2 regions of the Georgenia soli genome follow, and region 2 is predicted to be linked to the other one. Evidence: riboswitches for the same ligand, from Rfam matches in the RefSeq annotation. Region 2 holds a riboswitch; the other holds the start of a gene.
The links. Region 2 has a riboswitch for S-adenosylmethionine ahead of ATJ97_RS16835 (LLM class oxidoreductase). Riboswitches for the same ligand answer to the same signal wherever they lie in the genome.
Positions count from the first base shown of each region.

Region 1 (6,312 bases), 1.4 Mb from region 2:
CCGATGATCATGGCGAACACCGGGCTGAGCAGCACGGTCGGGATCGCCAGGACGAGCATGATCCAGAAGAGCCGGCGGAACTGCCCGACGTGGTCCCCGTGCCCGGCGTGACCGTGGCCGCCGTGGCCCGACATGTCGTGACCCGCGTGGGCGTCGTGAGCCGCATGGGCGTCGTGACCGGAGATGTCGTGCCCCGCGTGCGCGGCGTGGAGCGCGCGGGTGTCGACGCCTCCGTGACGGTCGTGCTCAGGCGGTGGCGCGGCGTGCCCCTCGTGCGGGGGCGATCCTGCTCCGCTCCGGTGCTCGGCGTGCTCGTGGTGCGCCATGGTCGTCGCTCTCTCTCCGGGCCGTCTGGGCCGAGACTGTTGCTTTCATACCCCAGGGGGGTATGAGTCGTAACCACCCAGCCACCGCATCTGTTCCCGCCCGGCCGAAGAGTTTCCTCGCGGAGATCTCTCGTTCGGTGCCGCGCAGCCGTCAGGCGATGGTGGCGAGCAGCTGCGTGCAGGCCTCCTCGCACTCCCGGCACGCCTCGGCGCACACCCGGCAGTGCTCGTGCATCTCGGCGTGCGACTCGCACTCGTCCCCGCAGGTGCGGCACGCCACGACGCACGCCTGCAGCTGGGCTCGGACCACGGTGACGTCGGCCCCGGTCTGACGGGTCAGGACGCGCAGCGTCGTCGCGCAGATGTCGGCGCAGTCCAGGTCGGTGCGGATGCACCCGCGCAGCTCGGCCACCATGTCCTCGGCCAGGCAGGCGTCGGCACAGGCCGTGCAGGTCTGGGCGCAGGCGGCGAGCGCGTCGATCGCCCGGCTCAGGAGCTTCGCGTCCATGGTCGGCTCCGACGGGTGCGCGGCCAGCATCTCGGTAGTCCTCATAGGGTTCCCCTTCTCCGTCTCGTGCGCTCGGTGGGCGCCCGGCGGGCGCCCACCCTGACCCCCTCGACGGTAGGCACCCACCCCGAGGGGCGCACCCGCAGTACCCACGGCCGCGTCGAGCGCCGATAATCAGGATCACCAGCCACCGGCGAGGCCCGACCACTCGCTCCGTCCGGCGACGGAGTGGGGACGGCGTGGGACGGCGGGCGCGGGAGGACCTCGGAAGCGGCCGGTGACGCTGACCAGAGATGGCGGTGCCGACATGCGCTACCGGGAACCACCTTCCGGCGCCGGTGAGGCCGTGGCCGACGCCCTGCACGGCGCACGGACCTCGGACGTCGCCGCCGGCCGGACCACCCGCCCGCCGGCGGCTCCCCCGACAGAGCGGATCCTCGCCGCGCTGCCCGGGTCCCGCCCCCTGCTGATCGTCGTCTGGGGTCTGGTGCCGTGGCTCAACCTCGCCGCGGTGGCTCTCCTGGCCCCGTCGTGGCCCGGCGGGATCCCGTGGGGAGAGGTGCTCAACAGAACGGCGACGTCCTTCGCCGTCGTCCTCTCGCTCTGGGGCGTCTCCCGCATCACCGAGGAGCTCCGGCGGCTGCAGGTGAGGCTGACGGACTCGGTCGAGGAGGCGCGGCCGGACGTGGAGCACCTCTTCCGCGGCCTCGACAGCGTGACCGCCCCGCTCGTCCTCCTGGCGGCGACCGGCGTCGTGCTGCCGCTGGACGAGATGGTCCGCGCCGAGCCCGGGGCGGCCCTGATCCAGGGCGTCACGTGGGTGGTGATCGGCATCCCGCTCTGCACGGCGTTCTGGGTGTACGTGGCGCTCCAGCTCGGCCTGATCCGCCTCGGACGCGGGCACGTGACGCTGCGGGACTACGACGGCGACCGCACCCTCGGGCTCCAGCCGGTGGGCCGCCTCGCGTTCACGGGGTTCTGGCTGATCCTGGGCAGCGTCGGCCCGGTGGTGCTGACCGGTCTGTCCGACCTTCCCGTGACGCTCGTCGGCGCGGGCGTGCTGGTGGCCGCCGTGGCGCTGTTCTTCCTCTCCCTGAGCGACCTTCATCGGCAGATGGTGGCCGTCAAGGAACGCGAGCGCGCGCAGGCGACGGAGCTCTACCGGCAGGCGTACCGGGACCTACGGGGAGCTCCGACCCTCGACGTCCTCCAGCAGCACGCCGGCCTCCTCGGTGCCGCCGAGAGCCTGGAGCGACGGGCCGAGCGCATCCAGGAGTGGCCGTTCGACGAGGGCACCTTCGCCCGGGTGGTGACGATCGCCTCCAGCGCCGGGGCCACGATCCTCGCGCGCCTGCTTCTCGCGCCCACGGGACTCTAGACGGCGGCCCGCTCCGCCGTCGGGACGACGACGGCGAGCCGCCGCGTCAGGGCGACGGCGAGCTGGGACGTCGCGACGGTCTGGGCCACGATGACCGCGGGGAAGGCGAGCAGCACCACCAGAGTCAGGGCCAGCGCGCCCGGCCCCGCCGACATGAAGCCGGTCCGGTCCTCCTGCAGCGGGATGTTGACGCTCTGGAACACCAGGAGCGCAGCGCCCAGCACGAGCAGCACCGTGCCCGCGCGGCGCCGACCGAGCGCCGTGACGATCGCGCCCGGCAGCATGACCATCGCGAAGATCAGGAGCACGCCCAGCGTGCCGGTGGTGGAGAAGCGGGGGGCGTCCCCGCTGAGCACCACGAGCAGCCGCATGAGCACGCGGGCCACACCGCCCGCCAGAACCCCGAGGACGACGGCGGCCAGCGCACCGGCCGCGACCCGGGAGCCGATCTGTCGGAGCATTCCGCCGTCCGTTCCGTCACGCCGGTCCTCGTCGACCGCACGGTCCAGGAGCGTAGCCAGCGCCCGCCCCTGCGGTCAGCCACCAGAAATGGGGAGGTCGGCGGGCTGCGGGTCCCGATGTCGGCGCGGGTCGGTAGGGTGCGTGGTGGTCAAGAGGACCAGCGCCACGCCCTCCGGCGTGCTGGTCCGGCAACCGCGCGACGCGCACGGTGCCCCCGGAGGAAGACCCGCCCGCGCCGCCCGGCGCGAGAAGAGCGCTGACCCAGGAGAGCTTCCATGAGCCCCACCCCGTCCTTCCCCGGCCACGACGGCGGAGCCGCGGCCGTCCCGGACCGCGAGTGCACGCGCCCCGGGCCGTGCCGGTCCTACCGCGCCGGGCACCTCATCCACTTCATCCACGCCGGGTTCATCCGGCGGACGCCCTGGGGCTGGCGCGACGGCGTCGTCCGGGCGTCGGGCGAGGACAACGTCGCCGTCGTCGACTACCTCGACGGCTCCGGCACGGCCGAGATCTGGCAGCACCACGACCTCTCGGTCGTCGCGCCGCCCGGCTCCCCGGTTCGGCTGCACGAGCGCTACTACGCGCTGGAGTCCGGGGACGCGATCCTCAACGTGCTGCTCCTGCGCGGCGTCGGGCCCGTGCCGGAGCCCGAGACGCCGGAGCTGTGGGCGGGCGAGGGCGACCCGATCTTCGTCGACCTCGCGACCGGCCGGGGGGTGCGGGCACCCCGCCGCTGAGCGGGCGACCGTGGGACGATCCCCGGCATGACGAATCAGGACGTGCGGCCGGCTGACGCCGCCCGGGACGTGCCCACGCCGGACGGCGCCGACCGCACGACGCCCGGGCGGCGCACCCCGCCGTCCCCGCTCGACACGGTGGCCGCGGAACGCATGTGGACCGCGTACGCGGCCGCCCACCCGGAGGCGGTGGCGGCCGCGCCGCAGCACACCGTGGACCGGTTCGGCGACTCCGCCGAGCTGTCCGACGAGCTGCTCGGTCTCGTGCTCCACGGCCCGAAGCGCGCCACCGCCGACCTCGTGTCCGAGTTCCTCGCGCGCGGCGAGAGGCTGCCCCAGGTCGGCTCCCACTGGGTGGCGTGCGACGGCGCCGGAGTGCCGCGCGCCGTGCTGCGCAGCACCGAGCTGCGGCTGGGGACCATCGCCGACGCCGACGAGGCGTTCGCCCGGGACGAGGGCGAGGACGACCGCACCCTGGAGTCGTGGCTGCGCGAGCACCGCCGCTACTGGGAACGCACGTGCGCCGCGCGGGGCGCGCGCTTCACCGACGAGGACGAGATCGTCTTCGAGCGCTTCCGCGTGGTGTGGCCGCCGGAGCTCGCCGACTGAGCCGGTGCTGCCGCCCGGGCCCGGCACCCGGTGGAGAACGTGACCACTCGACGAGAACGAGAACTTGACCGCTCAAGGAGAAGTTGACATCTCACGGAGAGCTTGACCATTCGCGGAGAAGTTGACGTCTCACGGAGAACTTGACCGCTCGCGGAGAAGTTGACGTCTCGCGGGGAGGGGAGCGGGAAGGTCAGGAGAGGGAGTCACGGACGGTTCTTGCCGCCTCGACGAGGTTGGCGAGCGCCGCCGTCGTCTCCTCGTAGCGGCGGGTCTTCAGCCCGCAGTCCGGGTTGACCCACAGCTGCCCGGCGGGCACCGCGTCCAGCGCGGCGGTGAGCAGCCCGGCGATCTCCTCGGTGCTGGGCACGCGCGGGGAGTGGATGTCGTACACGCCAGGGCCGATGCCCCGTCGGAACCCGGCGGCCCGCAGCTGGGGCAGGATCTCCATCCGCGAGCGCGCCGCCTCGATGCTCGTGACGTCGGCGTCCATCTGGTCGATCGCGTCGAGGATCTCGCCGAACTCCGAGTAGCACAGGTGCGTGTGGATCTGGGTCGCCGGCTCCGCCGCCGAGGTCGCCAGCCGGAACGCCCGCACGGCCCACGCCAGGTAGCCGTCGCGGTCGGCGCGCCGCAGCGGCAGCTTCTCGCGCAGCGCCGGCTCGTCCACCTGCACGATGCGGATGCCGGCCGCCTGCAGGTCGGCGATCTCGTCCCGCAGCGCGAGCGCCAGCTGCTGGGCCACCTCGCCGACGGGCAGGTCGTCGCGGACGAAGGACCACGCCAGCATCGTGACCGGTCCGGTGAGCATGCCCTTCACGGGCCGGTCGGTCAGCGACGCGGCGTAGGAGATCCAGGGCAGCGTCATCGGCCTGCGCCGGACGACGTCGCCCCACAGGATCGCCGGCCTCGTGCACCGCGAGCCGTAGGACTGCACCCAGCCGCGCTCGGTGACGACGAACCCGTCGAGCTGCTCGGCGAAGTACTGCACCATGTCGTTGCGCTCCGGCTCGCCGTGGACGAGCACGTCCAGCCCCAGCTCCTCCTGCATCCGGACCACCCGGGCGATCTCGCCGCGCACCGTGTCCTCGTAGGCGGCGCGGTCCAGCTCCCCGCGCCGCAGCGCCGCCCGAGCCCGGCGCAGCTCCGGCGTCTGCGGGAAGGAGCCGATCGTCGTCGTCGCGAGCACCGGCAGGTCGAGGATCTCCCCCTGGGCGGCCACCCGTTCCTCGTACGGCGCCCGCGCCAGATCCTCCCTCGCGCTCGCCGCGACCTGCTCCCGCACGTCGTCCCGGACGACGCCGGAGTGGGCCAGGCGGGAGCGTCTCGCCTCCGCGGCCTCCTCCAGCTCCTCCTCGACCGCCTCGCGCCCCTCCGCCAGCCCCCGCGCGAGCAGCACGACCTCCTCGACCTTCTGGTCGGCGAAGGCCAGCCAGGAGCGCAGCTCAGGAGCCAGGTGCCGCTCGTTCCCGGCGTCGAGCGGCACGTGGAGCAGCGAGCACGATGTGGACACGCCGACCCGGGCGCCCTCGCCGATGCCGTCGCTGAGCGCGGTGAGCAGGTCGAGCGCCCGTTCGAGGTCGGTGCGCCACACGTTGCGCCCGTCGACCACGCCGGCGACGACGACCTTGCCCGCGAGCGCGGCGAGCGTCCCGGCGTCCGGGAGCGGCCCGCGGACGAGGTCGAGCGCGACCGCCTCGACGTGGCTCGCGGCGAGGCGCGGCAGGGCGTCGCCCGGATCGCCGTAGGGGGTGGTGAGGAACAGCGCGGGCCGGGCCGGCCGGGCGAGGCGCTCCGCCAGCTCCTCGAGCACCCGGTCGAACGCGGCCAGCACGCGTCCGCGCGGGACGTCCCAGGTGTCGGCCACGAGCGCCGGCTCGTCGATCTGCACCCACGGCGCACCGAGGTGGGAGAGCTCGCCGAGCAGCTCCGCGTAGGCGGGAAGCACGTCGTCGAGCCGGTCGAGCGGGTGGAACCCCTCGGGGGCGCCGGCGACCGGCTTGGCCAGCAGGAGGAAGGACAGCGGACCGAGGACGACGGGCCGCAGGGTGGCGCCGTCGGCGGCGGCCTCGAGAAACTCGCGCACCACCCGGTCGTCGGCGAGCCGGAGCGGGGTGTCCGGCCCGACCTCGGGCACGAGGTAGTGGTAGTTGGAGTCGAACCACTTGGTCAGCTCCAGCGGCGCGCGGTCCCCGTGGCCGCGGGCGAGGGCGAAGTAGCCCGTGCGGTCCAGGCGACCTCGGTCGTCGAGCAGGTCGGCGAAGCGCTCGGGGATCGCGCCGAGCATGACGGCCG
Region 1 is NZ_PDJI01000004.1:2,027,639-2,033,950, forward strand. Features, by position in the region: gene ATJ97_RS10435 (heavy metal translocating P-type ATPase) at 1-326, opposite strand, end outside; gene ATJ97_RS10440 (four-helix bundle copper-binding protein) at 478-879, opposite strand; gene ATJ97_RS10445 (hypothetical protein) at 1,112-2,212, shown strand; gene ATJ97_RS10450 (hypothetical protein) at 2,209-2,673, opposite strand; SAM riboswitch class IV at 2,821-2,934, shown strand; gene ATJ97_RS10455 (hypothetical protein) at 2,950-3,411, shown strand; gene ATJ97_RS10460 (ASCH domain-containing protein) at 3,565-4,020, shown strand; gene metE (5-methyltetrahydropteroyltriglutamate--homocysteine S-methyltransferase) at 4,211-6,312, opposite strand, start outside.
Region 1: another riboswitch for S-adenosylmethionine. It lies ahead of ATJ97_RS10455 (hypothetical protein); the one in region 2 lies ahead of ATJ97_RS16835 (LLM class oxidoreductase).

Region 2 (6,312 bases):
GTTCGACGCCGCGTGGGTGGCGCAGCACCACTTCGACGGCGACGAGGGCGGGCTGCCCTCGCCGCTCGTGCTGCTGAGCCATCTCGCCGCCGTGACGGAGCGCATCCGCCTGGGCACGGCGATCATCACCCTGCCGCTGGAGAACCCGGTGCGGGTGGCCGAGGATGCCTCGGTGCTGGACGTGCTCTCCGGCGGGCGCCTCGAGCTGGGGCTCGGCTCCGGCGGGACGCCGAAGTCGTTCTCGGCGTTCGGCCTCGACGTGGCCGACAAGCACGCTGTGCACGCGGCGCACCTCGACGTCCTGCGCGGCGCGCTGGCCGGTGGGGACCTCGGCCACCCGCACAACCAGCTCTATCCGCCGGCGCCAGGGCTGGCGCAGCGGCTGTGGCAGGCCACGTTCTCCGCCGCCGGCGCCGAGCGGGCGGGCGCGGCCGGCGACGGGCTCATGCTCTCGCGCACGCAGCCCCGCCCGGCCGGCGCGCCGGACGCCTCGCTGAGCGAGATCCAGCACCCGGTGATCGACGCCTACCTCGCGGCGCTGCCCACGGGGGTCGAGCCGCGGATCCTCGCCTCGCGCACCCTGTTCGTCACGGAGGACCGGCAGCGGGCGCGGGTGCTCGCGGGCGCCGGTCTGTTCCGTGCGGTCGAGAAGCTGCGGGCGATCAGGCACGACCTGCCGATCGACGACCTCGACACCGTCATCCGGCGCACGGACAGCTACGTCGGGACGCCCGACGAGGTCGTGGAGCTGCTGCGGCAGGACACGGCGCTCGCCCGCGCCACGGACGTCAGCTTCCAGGTGCACTCGATCGACCCGCCCCACGAGGACGTCCTGCGCTCCGTCGAGCTGATCGCCACGGAGGTCGCCCCCGCCCTGGGCTGGGCCACCAGGGGCCCGTCCGCCGAGATTGACCCGTCCGCGGGTGCTGCTCCGCACGCCGCTGCCGCCCCGCTCGCCACCACTGCGTCGCACAGCGATGCCTCCCCGTTCCCCGGTTCGGCAGCACGCGCCGACGCCGCCCCGCTCGTCAGCACTGCTCTGTGAGGAGAGAGATGACCCCATTGACCACCCCGGCCGGCCCGGCCACCGACGTGAGAACCGATCCGGGCTCGCCGGGTTACGGCGGGATCGTAGAACCGGCCGACGTCGTCGACCACCTCCTCGGTGTCCGTCCCGGTGACCGGCTGGACCAGATCCGCGCGGCGCGGCCGGAGGCACGTGCGAACGCGCAGAAGGCCTACGAGGCGCTGTTCCACCCGGTCGACGACTCCCAGATCTCGGTCGCGGAACGGCTCGCCGTCGCCACGTTCGTCGTCGGGCTGCACGGTTCCGAGGACCTGCGGGACTACTACGCGACGCGGCTCGCCGCCGTCGGCGGGGGAAGCGGCTACGTCGTCGTCGGGGCGGTCGACGAGGAGGTCGCTCGTGCCCGGGGCAACGGGCCCTACGGGATCTACCGCGAGCCCGGGCTCGCGCCGGAGAGCCGGCCGGGGCCGTCGTTCGAGGCGGCCGCGGAGGCGGTGCTCGGCGGTCGCCTCTCGGCCGCGCTCGAGCACGCCCAGCTGCTGGTGCTCCGCCCGCGGGAGGCGACGCCCGAGGCCCTCGACCGCCTGCTGACGAAGGGCTGGTCCACCACGGGGATCGTCACGCTCTCCCAGCTCGTGGCGTTCCTCGCGTTCCAGGTACGGGTGGTGCACGGGCTGCGCCAGCTCGCCGCCGCCGGGTCGGAAGGAGCTCGCTGATGTCCACCGAGAAGACGATCGCCACCGAGACGGTCAGCGCCGCGGAGCAGGTCACCACCTACCCAGACCTGGAGCGGCCCGAGAAGTTCACGCAGGAGAACCTCGGCTGGGTTCCCTGGCTGGAGCCTCTGGCGGTGGAGAAGTTCACGGAGCGGCACTGGGACGGTGTGGTCGACCGTCGCCGCGCGGAAAGCCCCTACTTCGCGCTGCTGGCCCGCGACCCCGAGGTGCTGGGCGCGCGCACCCGCACGGACAACGACATCTTCTACAACACCAAGGGCGGCTTGCCCCGTGCGGAGCGCGAGCTGGCGGCCGCCGCTACGAGTCGGCTCAACGGCTGTGTCTTCTGCGCGTCGGTCCACGCGCGGTTCGCCAGCCACCACTCCCGCCGACCCGACGACGTCCAGCAGCTGCTCGACGAGGGCGTCGGGGCGGACCTCGGCCCACGTTGGAACGCCGTCGTCGCGGCCTCCGTGGCGCTGACCCGCACCCCGGTCGGCTTCGGTGAGCAGGAGGTCAGAGATCTTCGGGAGCAGGGGCTCGACGATCTCGAGATCGCCGACCTCGTTCACGGGGCGGCGTTCTTCAACTGGGCGAACCGACTGATGCTCTCGCTCGGAGAGCCGGAGAACCCGGCGAAGAGCTGAGCGCGGTCGCCGGGCCGGGCACCTTTCGGGTGCCCGGCCCTTCGGCGTGGTCCCCAGGAGCACGGCCCGAACGCGCGGTCCGAACGCGCGGTCCCAGGGGCAGCGGGCCGCCCGGGGTGCCCCTCACGGCGGCGTCATCGCATCCCGTGGCGACACGCCGTTCGTTGACACCTGAAGTATCGCTGGCCTAACGTCACCTCCAGGTCTCGAGCACCAGTGCGCACGTAAGTGCGCTAAGTCCCGGCTTGCTGGTCGGCAACCCCCCACGTGCGGGGGGTGCCCCGGGGTGACGACCTGGCCCGTGAGGGCAACGACACGCACCTCCAGGTGCATGAGCACGAAGGAACCGGAACGACATGAACGCGCACACGAGCCCTAGGCAGAACGTCTTCTCTGCTGGCCGCTCCATGTGCATGTGCATGTGCTGTCGTTCGCGAATGTCCGCCTGAACGACGTTCCTCCGCGATGCCCCGGCGCTGAACTGCGCGCCGACGCATCACCCCTGACCTGAGCCCACACCCGGGCGAGTGAGACGCCTGTGGCGTGGACCGGCTCGGTCAGCCTCCTTCCTGCCTGCGCGCGACCGCGCGACGACACCTTGGACGTGCACCATGACTGTCTCTCTGCTGCCCACCCGTACCTCCAACACTCCGCGCGCCACCATCGGCCTGGACCTCACCGGCCTTGGAGTCTCGACGTCCGCGACGGGACTCTCCGCCGACCTGCCGGTCGAGAAGTGCGACCTCGCCAAGCTGGCGTCCTACACCCGCGCCGCGCACCACAGCGGCGTCGATTTCGTCTCTCTCGGCGAGCAGTTCCGGCTGCGCTCCGACCGGGCGGTCCGCCGCGACGACTGGCTCGACCCCGTCGTCGCCGCGCGGCGCATCAGCCCGCACGCCGGGTCAGCCGGCCTGATTCCCAGCGTTCCCGCCGGGCGCGCCGACCTCGGCGTTGTGGCCGGTGAGCTGGCGCAGGTGTCCCGAGAGCACGGCACGTGGACAGGCCTCCAGCTCGCCGGCGGCGGTGAGAACCTCGCGCGGTCGCTGCCAGGGGTGTCCCGTTCGATCGCCGGGGCGCGTACGCGCTCGCCGCGCCCGAGCGTGGTGCTGCAGGTCTCGGGCGAGCAGGATGTCGCGCTGGCCGGCGCGCACGCGGACATCGTGCGCATCCGCGAGGAGGACCTCGGCTGGGCGCGCGAGCTGCGCTACGCGGTCCGTGCGGCGGCCCGCGCCGCCGGCCGGGAGGACGACGTGCGCGTCCTCGTCGACCTGCACGCCGTCGTCTCGCAGGACCGGGCCAGCGCCGAGGAGCGGGCCGGGCTGATCGCCGACATCGACGGGGACCAGGCGTCCTGGGCGGGAGCGCTCCGCGCCTACGGCACCGTCACCGACGTCGCAGACGTGGTCGAGACCTGGGTGAGTGCGGGCGCGGCAGACGGGTTCGTCGTGCTGCCGGGGTCGGTTCCCGCCGACGTGGCCGCGCTGCTGAAGGGTGTCGTGCCGGAGCTTCGCGCCCGTGGCCTCGTCGAGGAGCACACGGTCGCCTCCCGCCCGACCCCGCGTCGTCCCGACGACGTCAGGCGCGCCGCCGGTGGGCACGGCACGCGGAACGGTTCTGTCCGCACTACTGCCGCCTCTCGCGTTCACGGCCCGGCGAGTCGACTGGCCGCTGTGCCGGTGGCCTGAACCGGGCGCTCCGTCGGAGCCGGCGCTGCTGGCTGCCCTGCTTGCTTCGGTAGGCAGGGCTCGTGCTGCGGGGCCGGTGAGAAGGGCGAGGCGTCACCGGCGAGCGAGGGCCGCAGACCGTGGGTCTGCGGCCCTCGCTGGTGCGGCGATGCTCTTCCGGTGCGTGCGTGTCCGGCGCGTTGTCGTTGTGCCGGGTCAGGCGGCGCGGATGGTGGTGATGGTGGTGCCGTCGGGGCGGGTGAAGATCCACTGGTCGCCGACGCGTTGGATGGTGATGTTGCGTTGGTGGACGTAGTCGTGGTGGTGCCAGCACAGCAGGATGCCGAGGTGGGCGGCGGTGAAGCGTTCGGGTTTGTGTGCCGCATCGTTTCTTGCGAGGAAGGATGCAGGTATGCCGAAGCAGTACGACGCCGCGGCGAAGGAGCGCGCGGTGCGGATGGTCAGGGAGCAGGTCCCGGAGTACGGGTCGATCACCAAGGCGTGCGAGGCGGTCGCGGCGCGTCTGGGGATGTCCCGGGAGACGTTGCGGGGGTGGGTGCGTCAGGGCGATGTCGACGCCGGCGCCCGGGACGGGATGACGACCCAGGAACGCGAGGAGATCAAGGCGCTCAAGGCGCGGGTGCGGCGCCTGGAGGAGGACAACGCGATCCTGAGGTCCGCGGCGACTTTCTTCGCGGGGGAGCTCGACCCCCGAAACCGATGATCATGGAGTTCATCCGCTCCCAGCACGCCCAGGGCCGCTCGGTCGAGTCGGTCTGCCGGGTCCTGTCTGACCAGGGCCTGCAGGTCGCCGCGCGGACCTACCGGGCCTGGCGGGCCCGGACCTCCCTGGCGCCGCGGGAGCTGGCGATGGCGTACCTGGTCAACGCCATCCACTCCCTGGCGTTCGTCCTGGACCCCACCACGGGCCGGTACCGGCTGCTGCCCGAAGGCCTGTACGGGCGGCGGAAGATGACCGCCCTGCTCCGGCGGGGCGGCCTGGAGGTCTCCTACGGGCGCGTCGACGCCGCGATGCGGGCCCTGGGCCACCACGGGATCAGCCGGGCCCGGCGCCACCGCACCACCGTGCCGGGCAAGGACGGCAAACGGGCCGGGGACCTGCTCAACCGGGACTTCACCGCGCCGGCGCCGAACCTGGTGTGGGTCACCGACTTCACCTACGTGCGGACTTGGGAGGGGTTCGTCTACGTCGCCTTCATCGTCGACGTCTTCGCCCAGCGGATCCTGGCCTGGCACGCCCAGCGCACCAAGGTCACCGACCTGGTGATGGTCCCGCTGCGCATGGCGATCTGGCAGCGCGACCGCGAGGAGCGGCCCGTCTCGCGCGGGCAGCTGATCCACCACTCCGACGCGGGCAGCCAGTACACCTCGATCCGGCTGACCGAGCACCTGGCCGTGGAGGACATCGCGCCCTCGATCGGCACGGTCGGCGACGCCTACGACAACGCCCTGATGGAGTCGATCATCGGCCTGTACAAGACCGAGTGCATCGCCACCACGGTCTTCCACGACGGGGCGTACAAGACCCTCGGCGACGTCGAGTTCGCCACCGCCGGGTGGGTCGCCTGGTACAACAACACCCGGTTGCACTCCAGCATCGGGATGGTCCCGCCCGTCGAGCACGAGCAGGCCCACTACGCTGCCCTCGAGCCCGAGGCCCAGCCAGTATGAGAGCGGCACGAAAACCCGAACGCTTCACCCGGCGGCCAGGGCGTCGGCGGTGGCGGGGAGGTGGTCGCGCAGGCGGCGGGCCTCGCGGACGTTCTTGTGGGCGGTGGTGTGGTGGCGGCCGGTGCGGGCGCGGTACCAGGCGGGGAAGGACCGTGCGCCGGTGGTGGCCCACATGCCGTCGGTCTCGGTGGCGGTGAGGATGCGGGCGGTGACCGCCTGCAGGCGGCGGTGGAGGGCCTCGGCGGCGTCGACCGCGGCGAGCAGCTCGGCGGAGGGCAGGGCGGCGAGGTCGAGGCCGGTGAGGAGGTCGAGCTGGTCGGCCGCCGCGGTCAGGGCCGCGGAGACCGGCCCGGCCGGCACGGCGGGGCCGGCGGGCGCGCCGGGGGCGGGCGGTGTCGTGGTCATCTCGCCCTCCCTCTGCGTCGTGGGTGCGTGTCGGCCGCGGGGCCCGTACGTCCGTCCGTCAGAGCCGGTCTGCCTCGTCGGACCCGGTTTCGAACGTGCCCCTAGGTTATCGAACGGGCGTTCGAGAGGGCAAGGGAAGTGGCGTCATTCCGCCAAATCTG
Region 2 is NZ_PDJI01000004.1:3,441,068-3,447,379, forward strand. Features, by position in the region: gene ATJ97_RS16820 (putative FMN-dependent luciferase-like monooxygenase) at 1-1,045, shown strand, start outside; gene ATJ97_RS16825 (CMD domain protein) at 1,054-1,743, shown strand; gene ATJ97_RS16830 (alkylhydroperoxidase domain protein) at 1,743-2,390, shown strand; SAM riboswitch class IV at 2,593-2,710, shown strand; gene ATJ97_RS16835 (LLM class oxidoreductase) at 3,002-4,075, shown strand; one part of gene ATJ97_RS16840 (IS3 family transposase) at 4,467-4,740, shown strand; one part of gene ATJ97_RS16840 (IS3 family transposase) at 4,740-5,746, shown strand; gene ATJ97_RS16845 (DUF222 domain-containing protein) at 5,771-6,151, opposite strand.